DNA from 2 places in the Nonomuraea mangrovi genome. Region 2 is predicted to be linked to the other one. Evidence: riboswitches for the same ligand, from Rfam matches in the RefSeq annotation. Region 2 holds a riboswitch; the other holds the start of a gene.
The links. Region 2 has a riboswitch for guanidine ahead of ACFSKW_RS11935 (DMT family transporter). Riboswitches for the same ligand answer to the same signal wherever they lie in the genome.
Positions count from the first base shown of each region.

Region 1: another riboswitch for guanidine. It lies ahead of ACFSKW_RS06885 (MBL fold metallo-hydrolase); the one in region 2 lies ahead of ACFSKW_RS11935 (DMT family transporter).

Region 1 covers NZ_JBHUFV010000011.1:36,447-44,250, reverse strand. The annotation lists gene ACFSKW_RS06895 (hypothetical protein) at 1-129, opposite strand, end outside; gene ACFSKW_RS06890 (ABC transporter permease) at 242-1,627, shown strand; guanidine-III (ykkC-III) riboswitch at 2,341-2,408, shown strand; gene ACFSKW_RS06885 (MBL fold metallo-hydrolase) at 2,422-3,300, shown strand; gene ACFSKW_RS06880 (PhzF family phenazine biosynthesis protein) at 3,372-4,292, shown strand; gene ACFSKW_RS06875 (AfsR/SARP family transcriptional regulator) at 4,266-7,391, opposite strand; gene ACFSKW_RS06870 (imine reductase family protein) at 7,458-7,804, shown strand, end outside.
Region 2 covers NZ_JBHUFV010000017.1:70,901-78,704, forward strand. The annotation lists gene ACFSKW_RS11925 (acyl-CoA dehydrogenase) at 1-1,050, opposite strand, end outside; gene ACFSKW_RS11930 (class I SAM-dependent methyltransferase) at 1,151-1,957, shown strand; guanidine-III (ykkC-III) riboswitch at 1,968-2,028, shown strand; gene ACFSKW_RS11935 (DMT family transporter) at 2,049-2,372, shown strand; gene ACFSKW_RS11940 (VOC family protein) at 2,415-2,801, shown strand; gene ACFSKW_RS11945 (SRPBCC family protein) at 2,798-3,265, shown strand; gene ACFSKW_RS11950 (hypothetical protein) at 3,262-3,702, opposite strand; gene ACFSKW_RS11955 (GNAT family N-acetyltransferase) at 3,788-4,711, shown strand; gene ACFSKW_RS11960 (molybdopterin-containing oxidoreductase family protein) at 4,679-6,685, opposite strand; gene ACFSKW_RS11965 (M28 family metallopeptidase) at 6,738-7,804, opposite strand, start outside.

The DNA.
Region 1 (7,804 bases), on a different contig from region 2:
CCGTTCAAGAATGGTGATCTGGTGGCGCAAGGCGAGGATCTCGACGTCCTTGTCTCGATCTCCCAGCGGTAGCAATCGCAGCGCGGCAAAGGCGTTCGTGACGGTCAGGTAGGCCAGGCTAAGAAGCACAAGTGATCATCTTGCCGAGGCTCTGTCCCTTCCGAGAGCCAGAGCCGGCGCACGTCGGGATCAGTCAGGCAAGCCGGATGGCCTGCACGGATGACATTATCGGCAGTGACACATGCGCGGCCCCATCTACGACGCGAGCGTCGGCGGCCTGACCGCCTGGACGCTCGGTTCGTCCCTCGCGCTGATCGGCGGGCTGATCAGCATCCTGCTGATGATCAGGCACACCAGGGTCGAGGAAGAGACCGGCCGGCGCGAGCTGCTGGCCTCGGGTGTCGTCAGCCGCCACGCCCCGCTGGCCGCCGCGCTCGCGGTCGTGCTGGCCGCCAACCTGCTGCTGGGCCTGCTGTCGGTGCCCGCTCTGGTCGCGGACGGCCTGCCCGCGGGTTCCTCACTGCTGTTCGGGCTGTCCATCGCCGCGGGCGGCTGGGCGTTCGCGGCCGTGGCCGCCCTCACCGCGCAGCTCACCGCGTCATCCGGTACGGGACGCGGCTTCGCGATCGCCGTCGGCGGCCTGCTGTTCGCGCTGCGCTCGCTGGCCGACGTCGGCGGCATCGGCTGGCTCGCCTGGCTGTCACCGTTCAGCTGGGTCCGGCTGACCAAACCTTACGCCGGCGACCAGTGGTGGGTGCTGGGGCTGGTCGCGGTGTTCGTCACCGCCGTGGCGGCGGCCGCGTTCGAGCTGTCCACGCGGCGTGACGTGGCCGGCGGTCTGGTTGCCGCCCGTCCCGGACCCGCCACCGGGGCGCTGTCGGGCACGTTCGGCCTGGCCGCTCGCCTGCACCGGGGCACGCTCGCAGGCTTCGCGATCGGCTTCGGCCTGCTGGGCGCCCTGCTCGGCGTGTCAGCGCGGGGGCTGGACGCCCAGTTGGACACGCCGCAGCTCCAGGAGCTCGCCGCGACCGTCGGCGGCGCCGACGCCCGCGTCTCGGATGTGTTCTTCACGTTCGTGATGTACGTGCTCAGCCAGCTCGTCACGGGAGCGGCGCTGGTGTCGGCACTGCGCGCCCGTGGCGAGGAGGCGGCGGGCCGGGCCGAGCTGCTGCTGTCCACCCCTGTCGGCCGGCTGCGCTGGGCGCTGAGCCACCTGGTGTTCGCCATTGTGGGCCCGGTGCTGCTGCTGGCCGCGCTGGGCGCGGCGGCGGGGCTCGCCTACGACGGCGATGTGGCCCGCGTCGCCGGGGCCACGCTGGCCTACCTGCCCGCGGTCTGGACCGTGGTCGGTATCGCGACGCTGCTGTTCGGCATGCTGCCACGGCTGGCGGCGGCCGCGAGCTGGACCGTGCTCGGCCTCTTCCTGGTCGTGGATCTGCTGGCGGAGTTCAAGCTCGCCACCGGGATCGTCCTCAACCTGTCGCCGTTCGTGCACGTGCCGGCGATGTTGCTGGACGGCGTCTCATCACCGGTGGCACCGCTGCTGGGGCTGACTGTTGTGGCCGTCACCCTGGCCACGGCGGGGCTGGCGTTCCTGCGCCGCCGCGACCTGATGCCCTCTGTCTGAACGCTCCCGTAGAGGCGCTGCTGGCCGACATCGACAAGGACCACGATGCCGAGTTCACCGCCACGCTGACCGCCGCAGTGACGCTGTGGCGGTCGGGCTCAGGGGTGCACGGCACGCCGCCCGACCGCGCTGCTCGGCTAGCTTGGCGTGAACCGGGCAGGCCAGCTCTCCAGGGAGGCATTCCAGGCAGGTCAACCAGCATGCCGTACAAGTTCGTCTGATCGCACGGTTGCCCGTCTTCGATCTCGTCGATCCACTCCTCATCGGCGCCGCCGCGGATCAGCTCGCAGACGCTACCGAAGCGGGTCGTTCGACGGCGGGCTGGTCACCGCAGGCGCTGACGAGCATGAGCGCGATCAGACCTGCCGCGGTGACGCCTGGGCGCGGGAGCATATCGTTAATCATCTTGGGCGTCGGCATCCGGGTCAATGCCGTCCGCGAACCGGGAGGAAGGGCCGGCGCAGTCCACTGCGTGGCGGCGCCCGCCATCCCTGCAGGGCGAGCCTAGGGACTGGTGCCCCAGGCTTCGAACTCGTAGATGCGGGTCCGAAGGTGACGTGATGGAGCAGGATGCGCTGCTGGCCGCTGATCATCAGCACCTGCGCGGCGTAGAGGCGTCGCGGATCCTCAAACACTGCTTTGCCGCGGCGACAGGCACCCAGGACAATCCACGGCGGCGAAGAGTAGCTGATCGCTGTCGTGGTACCGTCGCCGCGGAAGCCCGTACGTGCTTGCCCCGGACGAGATGTGCGCCGTACCCGGCCCGCTAAGACGACGCACTCGAAGGAGACGTCATGGATGCGGGCATTCCCCTGGTCGATTTCACTGGAGTGACTCCCCAGCCTCGTGCGCTGGATGTCCGGTGGATTCACGGCTCACCGTCGGCCAAGCACAACACCGATCCGGACATCCAGGTCCATGCGTACGACGAGCACACGTTCATCCTGCGGCAGAACATGGCGATCGACTACGAGGCGCCGTTCTTGTTCCTGCTGTTCGGAAACGCGCGGGCGGTGTTGATCGACACCGGTGCCACGGCATCCGCCCAGTTCTTTCCCTTGCTCCAGGTGGTCGATGAGCTCGTCGCCGGCTGGCTCGCCCGCCACCCCCGGGAGGAGTACCACCTGCTGGTGCTGCACACCCACCCGCATGGCGACCACGTCGCGGGCGACGATCAGTTCACCGACCGCCCCGACACCACGGTGGTCGGCGCGGACCTGGTCACCGCCTGGGAGTACTTCGGGTTCGGCAAGGATCCCGACGCCGTGGCGCAGGTCGACCTGGGCGACCGCGTGTTGGAGTGCCTGGCCGCCCCGGGCCACCACGAGGCGGCGGTCACGTTCTACGACCGGTGGACCGGGTTCCTGCTCACTGGCGACACGGTCTACCCGGGTCGTCTCTACATCCAGGACTGGTCGGCCTTCGCCCAGACCATCGACCGCCTGATCGACTTTTCTGACCGCCGACCCGTCACCCACGTCCTCGGCTGCCACATCGAGATGACCAGGCAGCCAGGCGTGGACTACCCGATCCGCACCACCTACCAGCCCGACGAGCCCCCACTGCAGATGACCACCGGGCACCTGCACGAGATCCGTGCGGCGATCAAGGAGATCGGCGACCGGCCCAGCCGGCGTGCCTACCCCCTCTTCATCCTCTGGCCGAACGCATGAGCCGCAGGAACGCATCGGACCCCCTGCCCGATGCCACCTCGTCCCCGGCCGCGATGCCTGTGGGCCGGCCGGTGACGCTGCCGCACCGGACCTCCGTCGTGTTCGGCTCGGCCTTCGTCGACATCCGCGATCCGCACAGCGGGCTTGGCAACCCCTTCGCCGTCGTCATGGGCGCCGACGTCGGGACCTGGGACGTGGGACAGCGCCAGGCGCTGGCCCGCCGCACCGGTACTCCCGAAACCGTGTTCATCGACGCCGTCCGCGAACCGCGCGCGCCAGACGGCCCCTACGGGTACGAGCTCCACCTCACTGTCCTGACCCCGACCGGCAGAGCACTCGGCGCGTGCGCCCACGGCTTCATCGGCGCCGCACACACGCTCGCCGAGACCGGGCTCACCAAGCCAGGCCACGACCTCCTGATCACCACGTCGACCGGAGGCTCCGCACGCGCCTCGCTTCCCCGTGCCCGAAAGGTCATGCTGCACTTCGTCTCCCAGGAGCCCCGGATTGCGCACGGCCACGAACAGGCACTGGAGAAGATCTTCCACCTGCCACTGCCATCTCTGGCCGACGGCCTGCCGATCCTGTCCGTCGGATCACCCAAACTGACCATCGAAGTGACACCCGCCACCTTCGCGCGACTGCGCGGGAAACTGAACAGTGTGAACTACGACCGGTTGATGGCCCTGCAGCGCGAACTGGACATCAACGGAATCCACATGTTCTGCCGCAACAGCACCACATCGTTGCCCGAACACGTGATCCAGGTGAACGCGTACCTCGGCCGGAACCTCGTCGTGGACCGGGCCACCGGTGTCTCGAGCGCGGCCCAGGTCAGCGCCGACCCGCACGTCAGCGACGGCCAGGAGCTGCAGATCGCCCAGTACACCCGGGCCGGCCGCTCGGCGGTCCTCACCTTGACCAAAGGGAAGAGCCGCAACGTCTGCGTGGGTGGCGCCGCATTCCTAGTCGACCACCACACGCCGCAGTGAGGCATCCAGAACTTCCGCATGTGCGACCGCGGCGGCGCCGAGTTGCCGCCAATCCACGTCGGTACCTATCAGGCGGCCGCGGGCGAACTCGCGGGCAAAGGCGTCCGCCCCTATGGCGCGCTGGACGGCGGCCGCGATTCGGTCGACGTCACCCCGCTCGCCCGCTGGCAACGGAGCCCTCACTGAGTCACGGGCTGCTGAGCCGGCACCCAGGAGGCGGGCCGCCGTCCGGTGGTCGCCCTCGCCCACGTATGCTCCTGCCAGCCCTTCCAAGGCGAGCGCCACGGCGCGCTGGTCTCCAGTGGTTAGGGCGGCTTCCAGCCCTTCCCGGTGCAGGTCGAAGGCCATGCCGGGGTCTCCGCGGAGCTCGGCGACGAAGCCCAGTTCGGCCAGGATGAGCGCGGTGCCTGGATCGCCTCGCCACTGGCGGCACCAGTCCAGCCAGGCACGCAGATGCCGCTCTGCGGTGTCGAGGTCACCGCGTCGCCTGGCGGCGAGGCCCAAGCCCACCTCTGCGAACTGCTCCGTGCGGGTGTTCAGTTGGTCGGCGGCCAGCCGCCTGGCCCGCTCGTGGTACTGGTCGGCCTCGGCGTACGAGCCAGTGAGCAAGGCGATCCGGCCCAGCATGGCGAGGCTGTCGGCGACCTGGGGCCAGAGCCGGAGGTCTTCGGCGACGTCCAGGGCATCGCGGTGCAGGGCGCGGGCGCGCTCGTAGTCGCCGCTGATCTGGGCGAGGAAGCCGAGGAGGTGCGTGGCCTGCAGCAATCCCCAGCGGTCGCCTTGCTCGCGGAAGAGCGCCAGGCTCTGCTCGGCGTCGCGGCCGGCCGCGTCCAGGTCGTGCACAGCGGTATGGGAGGCGTGGACGCTCAGCGCCGCAGCAATTCCCCACTTGTCGTCCAGCGCGCGGAACGTCGTGAGCGCCCGGCTCGCCAGGCCCAGGCTGACGGACGGGTCGTCGAAGCCGGAGTGGGCCAGGCTGAGGAGCCATTGCGCCTCGGCACGGGCCCGCGGGTCGGCGATCCGAGCGCAGAGCTCGTCGAGGTGCCCCGGCGAGACCGCCGCGGGCTGATCGCGGATCAGCAGGCTCACGCCGGCGTGCCAAGCGGCGGCCACGGCCCGCGCTTCCTGGTCGCCGCCGAGCGTCAGCGCCAGCTCCAGTGAGCGGCGGGCCTCGCCGAGGCGGCCGCGCAGGAACCAGTACCAGGACAGCGCGGTCACGAGCCGAAGCGCCCGGTCCGCGGCGCGCCGCCGTACCGCATCGTCCAGCGCCGAGCGCAGGTTGGCGGCCTCGGCATCGAGGAGGCGCAGCCAGTGCCCCTGGTCGGGGCCGTGAAGGAACGGCCGGGCGCATACGGCCAGCGCGGTGTAGTACGCCCCGTGCCGCTCCCGCACGGCCTCCGGCTCTCCAGCCTCGTCGAGGCGCTCCAGGCAGTAGGCCTGTACGGACTCCAGCAGCCGGTACCGGCCGTGGCTCACGACCACCAGGGATCGGTCCACCAGCCGCGCCAGCAGGCCGAGCACCTCCCAGGAGCGGACGCCGTCTCCCGCGCAGACCGTCTCGGCCGCCTCCAGCGTGCAACCGTCGGCGTGGACGGCGAGCCGACGCAGGACGGCACGTTCGGAGCCGGTGAGCGGCTCCCAACTCCAGTCGATCATGGCGCGGAGCGTTTGTTGCCGCAGCGGGGCGCCGCGCCGGCCCGCGTCCAGCAGGTGGAAGCGGTCGTCGAGCCGGGCCGCCAGCTCGCGGGCGCTGAGCACGCGGGCCCGGATCGCGGCCAGCTCCAGCGCGAGCGGCAGGCCGTCCAGCCGCTTGGCGATGGCCTCCACGGCGGGCTCGTCCATGGCGAAACCCGGCGCCGCGGCGGCGGCACGCGCGGCGAACAGCCGGACGGCGCTGCCCATGTCCAGCGGCGGCACGGCGTGCACATGCTCGCCGGGAATGTCCAAAGGGACCCGGCTGGTCGCGAGAACCCGAAGCCCCGGCGCGCTCGTCAACAGCCGCTCGGCGAGCTCAGCGACCGCGCCCACCACGTGCTCACAGTTGTCGAGCAGCAGGAGCAGATGCTTGCTCCGCACGGCCGCGGCCAGGCGGTCCACCACGTCGTGGCTGACGCCCAGGGCGGCTGCCACCGCCTCGGCCACCCTGTCCATGCCACTGTGCCGGTCGAGCGCGCTCAGGTCGGCCAGCCACACGCCGTCGTCGTAGGCGGGGGCCAGCCGGGCGCCGGCCTCCAGCGCCAGCCTGGTCTTACCGACACCGCCTGGGCCGGTGAGGGTGACCATGCGGGCAGCGGCGAGCAGCTCGCGTACCTCCTCGACGGCCTTCTCCCTACCGACCAGCTCGGTGAGCGGGGCAGGCAGGTTGGTGCGGCGAGGACCGAGCGCGGGGTCCCGGCGCAGGATCGACTGGTGCAGCGCGCGGAGCTCCGGGCCCGGGTCCACACCCAGCTCCTCGGCCAGCCGGGTGCGGATCTCCTGGTAACCGTTCAGCGCCTCGCCCTGCCGACCGTCGTGGTAGAGGGCCCGCAGGTGAACAGCGCGCAGGCGTTCCCTGAGCGGGTGGCGGGCGACCAGGTCGGCCAGCTCGGCCGACAGCCCCCGCTCGCCGAGCGCCAGCCGGGCCTCCGCCTGCTCCTCGATCACGGCGAGCCGCTGCTCCTCCAGCCGGAGGGCGGCCGCGCGGGCGAACTCCTCGTCCGCGTACTCCACGAACGCGGGTCCGCGCCACAGCGCCAGCGCGTCACCGAGAAGGGTGGTCTTCTCCGCGGGATCCTCGGCCGCCCGGGCGCGCACGACCAGCGACCCGAAGCGGCCCGCGTCCACGTCCCCGGAGTCCAGGAGGTAGCCGGGAGCGCGCCAGACCACGAGCGCCGGATCGCCAAGGGCCTTGCGCAGCCTGGACACCTTCGCCCGCAACGCGGCCACAGGATGCTTCGGCAGCCGCTCGCCCCACAGGACGTCGATCAGCAGGTCGGCGGGCACCACGCGCCCGTGGTCGGCCAGCAGGACGGCAAGCACGGTGCGGACCTTCGCCTCGGGGATATCGACCTCGCCGTCTTCCCCCCGCACGGAAAGCGGGCCCAGCACCCCGAAACGCATGAGACCACGGTACGGCGGCATCCGACCGGCATCGAACCGGAACCCCCGCCCGGCAAGCTCGGTGCCATGAACACTCCTGTAACAGTCATCGGCCTGGGACTCATGGGCAAGGCCCTGGCCGCCGCGCTGGCTCACAACGGATATCCGACGACCGCCTGGAACAGATCGGACACTGCGGTCCCCGAGGCCGTGACCCAGCTGGCCTCGGCGGCCGAGTCAAGCCCGACGATGATCGTCTGCCTGTCAACATACGAGGTCATGTACGAAGTGCTGTCGACCGCCGACCTGCACGGCCGTACCGTGATCAACCTGACGTCCGGCACCCCGGCCGAGGCCAGGAAGGCGGCCGCGTGGGCGGCCGAGCGGGGCGCCGCCTACCTCGACGGGGCGATCATGGCCGTTCCGCAGATGAT
Region 2 (7,804 bases):
CCGCACGTCGGGGTGGTGCGTGATGGTCACCCGCGGCGCGGACTTGTCGGCCATCTTGATCAGGTCCGCACCCTGGACGCGGGACTTGGCGTACTCCAGCGCGTTCAGGTAGCCGGTGGACAGGGTGGCGATGGCCTTGGTGCCGACCATCATCCTGGCGTGCTCGATCACCATGAACATCTGCTTGATGCCCTCGTGCACGTCGCCGACGAGGGTGCCGATGGCCGGGTGCTTGTCGCCGAAGGTCAGCTCGCAGGTCGTGGAGACCTTGAGGCCCATCTTCTTCTCGACGTTGGTGACGTAGACGCCGTTGCGCTCGCCGAGCGCGCCGTCGTCCAGGTTCACGTGGTACTTCGGAACCAGGAACATCGACAGGCCCTTGGTGCCCGTGCCCGCGCCCTCGGGCCTGGCCAGCACCAGGTGGAAGATGTTGTCGGCCATGTCGTGCTCGGCGCTGGTGATGAAACGCTTGACGCCCTCGAGGTGCCAGGTGCCGTCGGGCTGCTGGATCGCGCGGGCGCGCCCCGCGCCGACGTCGGAGCCCGCGTCGGGCTCGGTCAGCACCATGGTGGCGCCCCAGTTGTTCTCGATCGCCAGCTCGGCGAACCGCTTCTGGTCGGGGGTGCCGAGCTTCCACAGCGTGTAGGCGAAGTTGGGGCCCGCGGCGTACATGTAGAGGGCGGGGTTGGCGCCGAGCACCATCTCGGCGGTGGACCAGGCCAGCGTCCGGGGGATGCCGGGCCCGCCGAGCTCGGCCGGCAGGTCGAGGTGCGCCCAGCCGCCCTCGACGAGGGCCTTGAAGGACTTCTTCACACCATCGGGTACGGTCACCGTCGAGGTGGCGGGGTCGAAGACCGGCGGCGTGCGGTCACCCTCCTCGAAGGAGTCGGCCAGCACACCCGTGGCGAGCCTGTTGACCTCGTCCAGGATGCTGCGGGCGACGTCCTCGTCCACTTCCGAGAACGGGCCGTTACCGAGGATGTCGCGGCGACCGAAGACCTCGAAGAGGTTGAACTCCAGATCCCGCACGTTGCTCTTGTAGTGGCCCATGGCTGCTCTCTCCTAGAACCGGGGGCGTTTAGTACTGGCGAGTAACCTTACTCTGAATGCTACCCGCGGGTAACCTCTGCTAAGCACTTACCCTCGACACATGAATGCCGAGGCGTTGAACGAACGGTGGCGGCAGAACCTGGAGTCGTGGGCCATCCCGCCGGAGATCCTGGCGAAGGCGCCCGTGGACCCGTGGGGGCACTCGCCCGCCCGTTTCGCGGCCAGGACCGACCGTGCGGTGGCCGAACCCGAAGGACCGACCCTGGCAAGGGTGGCCGAGGCGCTGCCGGAGGGTGGGACGCTGCTCGACGTGGGATCGGGGACGGGGGCCGCCTCCCTCCCGCTGGCCGGCAGGCTCGGCGAGCTGGTCGCCGTGGACACCTCGGCCGCGATGCTCGCCGAGTTCACCGTGCGCGCCGACAAGGCGGGCGTCCACGCGACGACGATCGAGGGCAACTGGCCGCAGGTCGAGGCGAAGGCGGGCAAGGCCGACGTCGTGGTGGCCGCGCACGTGGTCTACAACGTGCCCGATCTGGCCGCCTTCCTGCGCGCCCTCGACTCCCACGCCACCCGCAGAGTCGTCATCGAGCTGCCGCACCGCCATCCCATGAGCTGGATGAGCCCGCTGTGGGAGCACTTCCACGGTGTGCGGCGCCCGGTCAGGCCGATCGCCGAGGACGCGGTGGCCCTGGCCGCCGCGCTCGGCTTCGACGTGCGGGTGGAGGAGCGGGAGGCGCCCATCGAGCGTTTCGCCACGATCGAGGAGCTGGCCGCCAGCGTCTGCCACCGAGCCTGCCTCGATCCCGCACGGGCGCCCGAGGTGGCCGCGACGGCCATGGAGATGGGCATGTGGCCGGTGCCCCGCGACCGGTGGGTCACGCTCTGGTGGAATCAGAACGACGCCTGAGCGGTTGGAGTGAGTGAGCGACCCGCTCCCGGACGAGACGCGCCGTACCCGGAAAGCCAAGACGACGCACCCCTACGACAAAGGAGTGCACATGGCTTGGGTCATTCTCGTCGCCGCCGGCCTGCTCGAGGTCGCGATGGCCTACTCGCTCAAGATGAGCGACGGCTTCTCCCAGGTCTGGTGGGCGGTGAGCTTCCTCGTCTTCGCCGTCCTCAGCTTCGGCGCGCTCGCGTTCGCGCTCAAGAGCCTCGAGGTCGGCACCGCCTACGCGGTGTGGACGGGCATCGGTGCCGTCGGCACGGCCACGCTCGGCATGCTGCTCATGGGCGACGACGTCTCCGCCGTCAAGCTGGGCTCGATCGCGTTCATCCTCATCGGAGTCGTCGGCCTCAACCTGGCGGGGGCGGGCCACTAGCGTGGTTTGACGCGTTCACGAATGTGGCGATTGGGTGGGCGCATGATTGAGATCCACGCCGTCACCATCGACGCGGCGGACCCGTACGAGCTGGCCACCTGGTGGAGCAACGCCACCGGCCTGCCGCTGTGGGGGGAGTGCGAGCCCGGAGACACCGAGGTCGCCATCCGTACCCACCAGGATCCGTTCCTGCTGTTCATCCAGGTGCCCGAGGGCAAGACCGTCAAGAACAGGGTCCACCTCGACGTCAACGGCACCGAGGGAAGGACCCGCGACCAGGAGGTCGAGCGCCTGCTCGGCCTCGGGGCGAAGGTCCACGAGGACCACCGCAACCCTGACGGCACCGGCTGGGTCACCATGCACGACCCCGAGGGAAACGAGTTCTGCGTCTGTCGCTCGCAGGCGGAGAAGGACACAATGTCCTCGTGAGTGAGCCCAGCGCCTCAGCGTCCATCGAGATCGACGCCCCGCCCGAGAGGGTCTACGAGCTGGTGACCGATCTGGAGGGCATGGGCGCATGGAACGCCGAGTGCGAGCGCGCCCGCTGGATCGGCGAGGTGCGCTCGGCTCGGCGCGGCGCGAGGTTCCGCGGCAGCAACCGCAACGGGTCCCGCCGCTGGTCGACCGTCTGCACGGTGACCGCGGCCGAGCCTGGCCGCGTCTTCGCCTACCACGTCCGCGCCGGCGGGATGCTCGACATCGCCGTCTGGCGGTTCGACATCACCCCCAGCGAGATGGGCTGCGTCGTGGAGCAGAAGACCTGGGACACCAGGGGGAGGTTCATGCTGGTCGTGGGGCGGCTCGCGACCAACGTCGCCGATCGGGCCGCCCACAACGCCGCCAACATGCGCCGCTCTCTCGAAGGGTTGAAGCGCGTCGCCGAGAGCGGCTAGCGTGCCCTGCCCTTCATGGTGAGCGTCAGAATGCCCGCGATGAGGTACACCAGCGCGCCGCTCCACAGGGAGTCCCACGCGGCGCCGAAGATGTCCTCGCCGTCGAGCACGAGCTGGACGGGGTAGCTCAGCACCGCGGTGATGCCCGCGGGCAGGAGCGCGAACTTCCACGGATGCCGCAGCGACCAGTTGCGCGCCTGCCTGGTGACCCTGTCGCCCTCCTCCGGTTTGGCGACCGCGCCGATGGCCGCGATCAGGGCGAACAGGCTGATGCCGAGGCCCAGAGCCCACGACAGGTCGGCCGACCCCGTGATGGCGCCCAAGCCGAAGCTCACGGCGGCCACCGCACCGCCGCCCACGGCGGCGGCCTTCCAAGGGGCGCCACGGAGCGCGGCGCCCGACAACGACAGTTCTTCGCGTCGAGAGAGCTCGTTCATGTATCCAGAGTGCCTTTCGGCACCCCTTGTCCACATCGGGGAATCACCCTGAGAGTCCCCCGAGGCCGGCTGCCATGATGCGGGCATGCAGGAATTCACTCTTGAGCGGCTTGGCGACGACGACGCGGACCGGCTGCGGGCCCTCAGGCTGCGCGCCCTGGCCGACGCCCCCGACGCCTTCGGATCCACCTACGACAAGGACGCCGCCTACCCGCGGGAGAAATGGGTCGAGCGCCTGTCCAACCCTGACTCCGTCTGGTTCGTGGCGGTGGGCGACGGCCAGGACGCCGGGCTGGTGTGCGGCCTCGAGGAGCACCCCGGCCACGTGCACCTGCTGTCGATGTGGGTCGCCCCGGAGGCCAGGGGCGCGGGTCTGGCAGGGCGGCTGGTCGACGAGGTCGTCGCGTGGGCCCGCGCCCGTGAGGCCGAGGAGATCGGCCTGTGGGCCGTCGACGCGAACGCCGCCGCCCGCGCGCTCTACGCCCGTAAGGGCTTCCTGCCCAGCGGCAGGGTCATGGCGCTGCCGTCCAACCCCGGCCTGATGGAGTCGCACTACGTGCACTCCCTGGTCTTCCGTACGGCACGCGCCGCCGACGTGCCCGCCGTAGTGGCGCTCATCCTCGACGACCCGATCGCCGCGGCCAGGACGGGACAGTACGGCGACGAGCACAGGGCCGCCTTCGAGGCCATCGACGCCGACCCCAACAACGAGCTGATCGTCGCGGAGCTGAAGGGCGAGGTGGTGGGCACCATGCAGCTCACCTACATCCCCGGCATCTCCCGGCGCGGCGCCACCCGCCTCCAGGTCGAGGCGGTGCGGGTCGCCGGCCACCTGCGAGGGCAGGGGTGGGGCCGCAAGATGATGGAGTGGGCGCACGCCAAGGGCAGGGCCAGGGGGTGCGCGATGGTGCAGCTCACCTCCGACAAGAGGCGCGAGGACGCCCACCGCTTCTACCGCTCCATCGGCTACACCCAGTCACACGAGGGGTTCAAGCTCGAGCTCGACTAGGTTGTCGTGGTAGACGGCGCCCTTGCCCATGTCGGCGTCGCGCTCGTCCACCACGGCGTTGGGGTTCGATCCGCCGATGGTGTGCTTGGGCCATCTGCCCTTGGGGCTGGCCACGACGCCCTTGGCCACGCGGTCGCTGACCTCCACGTCGGCGAGGAAGTAGCCGTTGTGGTTGACCACCCTGACGCGCTGGCCAGTGGACAGGCCCCTGGCCTGCGCGTCGGCGGGGTTCACCAGGATCACGGGGTCCTTGGCCCTGCGCAGCAGCTCGGGGTTGTTGCCGAACGTCGTGTTGAGGAAGGTGTGCGAGGCGGGCGTGATCAGCGTCAGCCTGTCGCCCGCCGTACGGGAGGACAGGGAGGGCACGAAGGCCTTGCCGCGCCGGGGGAAGCGCAGCCTCCCCGACGGGGTGGGGAACCCGTCGGCGAACGGCTTGAACGGCGAGGGGTAGCTCATCCGTACCCACCCCTCCTTGCGCAGCCGGTCGAGCGTGACGCCGTCGAGGGAGGGATGGCCGCTGGACAGCAGCTCCGCGGCCAGCTCCAGATCGGAGTCGTACAGCGAGGGCTCGGTCATGCCCATGTGGGCGGCCAGACGCCGGAAGGTCTCCGTGGTGCACAGGGCCTCGCCCGCGGGCGCGACGGCGGGCTCGTTCCACATCAGGTACATGTGGCCGTATCCGGCGTGCAGGTCCATGTGCTCGGTCTGCATGGTGGCCGGCAGCACGATGTCGGCGTAGTCGACCGTGTCGGTGGGGAACTGCTCCATGACGACGGTGAACAGGTCCTCTCTCAGCAACTGACGCCTGATCCTGTTGCTGTCGGAGGTGGAGCCCATCGGGTTGGCCATGTAGACCCACAGGCACTTCACGTCGTCGAGCTCGGAGGCCAGCCGGGTCATGAACCTGGTCTTGACCGGCCGGGCCAGCAGATCGTTGCGGCGGTCGATGTTCAGGTGGACGTGGTCGCTGGTGGAGTAGGCGACGCCGCCGCCCGGGTGGCGCCAGTCGCCGGTGACACCGGGGATGGAGGCGATCGTCCGCATGGCGGTGCCGCCGCCCTCGTGCCGCTGGATGCCCATCGTGGCGCGGATCGCCGTGGGGCGGGTGTGCGCCAGCCTCATCCCCAGGCTGTGGACGGCCTCGGCCGGGATCCCGGTGACCTCGGCGGCCCGCTCGACGGGCCAGTCCATGATCTCGGCCCTGAAGTCCTCCCAGCCCTCGGTGTGCTGGGCCAGGTACTCCTCGTCCTGGGCGTTCTCCGACAGCACCACGTTGAGCAGCCCCAGCGCCAGCGCGGCGTCCGTGCCGGGCCTGATCGCCAGGTGCTCGTCGGCCTGGTCGGCCGTCCTGGTGCGGATCGGGTCGATCGCCACGACGTAGGCTCCGCCGGCGCGGCCGTCCTGGATGAACTTCCACAGGTGGTGGCCGCTGGTCAGCGTGTTCGTGCCCCACAGGATGATCAGCTTGGACCGGGCGAAGTCCTCCGGGTCCATGCCGCCCGCGGTGCCCTGGGTGCGCGACAGGCCCAGGCTGCCGGCGACCGAGCAGATGTTGAGCACGTGCTTGGACGCGCCGAGCACGTTCCAGAACCTGCGCCCCGCCACGCCCTCGCTGCCCTGCAGGTAGCCCAGCGACCCCGTGCCGAGATAGGGCCAGACCGCGTCGCCGCCGTGCTCGTCCACGATCGCCCGGAGTCTGGTGGCGATCTCGTCGAGCGCCTCGTCCCAGGTGATCCGCTCGAACTGGCCCGAGCCCTTCGGCCCCGTACGGCGCAGCGGATGCAGGATCCTGTCGTCGGCCCTGGTGTGCTCGAGGTAGCGGTTGACCTTCACGCACAGGGCGCCCCGCGTGTACGGCTGGTCGGGGTTGCCGCGCATCTTCACGGCCTCGCCGTCCTTGACGGTCACCACCCATGAGCACGTGTCGGGGCAGTCAAGTGGACATGCCCCCAAAACTCGCAGTTCACCCGACATGGATTCGAGTGTAGGCGCAGCGTCCCACGCGGGGACGCCGCGCCTGCGAGCGTCAGCTCAGCGCCTTGGGCACCTCATCGCTGTGCGAGGTCTTGGCCCTGGTGGCGATGCCGGGGGCGTGCGGCCCGTTGATCGTCGAGGAGTCGAAGGCGTAGGTGCCCACGAGCGTGGCGATGGCGTCGGCGTTGACGTCGAGCGCCGTGTCGTTGATGTTCTTGATGGTGTCGCAGGCCTGGTGGTAGCACCGGTCGTAGCGCTCGCCGGCCGTACCGCCCCACTTGGTCACCTCGTCGGGCGTCTTGCGCTTCTCCGCCCCGGTGAACAGGCCGCCCGCCGGGATGCCGACCGCGATGAACGGCCCGTAGTCGGAGCGGCCGTCGAAGTCGGTGCCCTTGTAGGCCAGGTTGCGCGAGGCGTAGAACTGCTCGAAGTACTTCTCGATCTGCGCCGATCCCTCGGGGCCAGGACCGGAGCCCACGCCGTCGGAGTTGTCGCCGTCGTAGATGTGGTAGACGAAGTTCGGCGAAGCGATCATGTCGAAGTTGAGGTAGAGGGCGATGTTCGCCTTCTCCTGCTCGGTCAGGTTCGCCACGTAGTGCTCGGCCCCGAGCAGGCCGAACTCCTCACCGCCCCAGAAGGCGAACCGCACCTTGTTCTCCGGTTTCGACTTGGCCATCTGGAGTGCCACCTCCAGGATCGCGCCGACGCCCGAGCCGTTGTCGTTGATGCCAGGGCCGTCCTCGACCGAGTCGAGGTGACCGCCGACCATCACGACGTTGTCCGCACGGCCGTGCCGCGACTCGGCCAGCACGTTGTAGGACTCGTAGGTCTTGATCTCCGTCTCCCACGAGAACGTGAACCCGACCTCCGCACCCGGCGTGGCCGCCAGGTCCCTGCCCTCCCAGAAGCTGGTGAACAGCACCGGGATGTCCTGCGGTCCGCCCAGGTCGGGATTGACGTCGGCCTCCGTACGGCCCTCCTGCCCCTCGTTGAACAGCACGACGCCGGTGGCGCCCGCGGCCTTGGCGTTGGCGACCTTCACCGCGAAGCTGCAGGTGCCGCGCTGGATGAGCGCGAAGTTGCCCGCGGTGAACCCGGCGAAGTCGGCCGCCTCGCAGC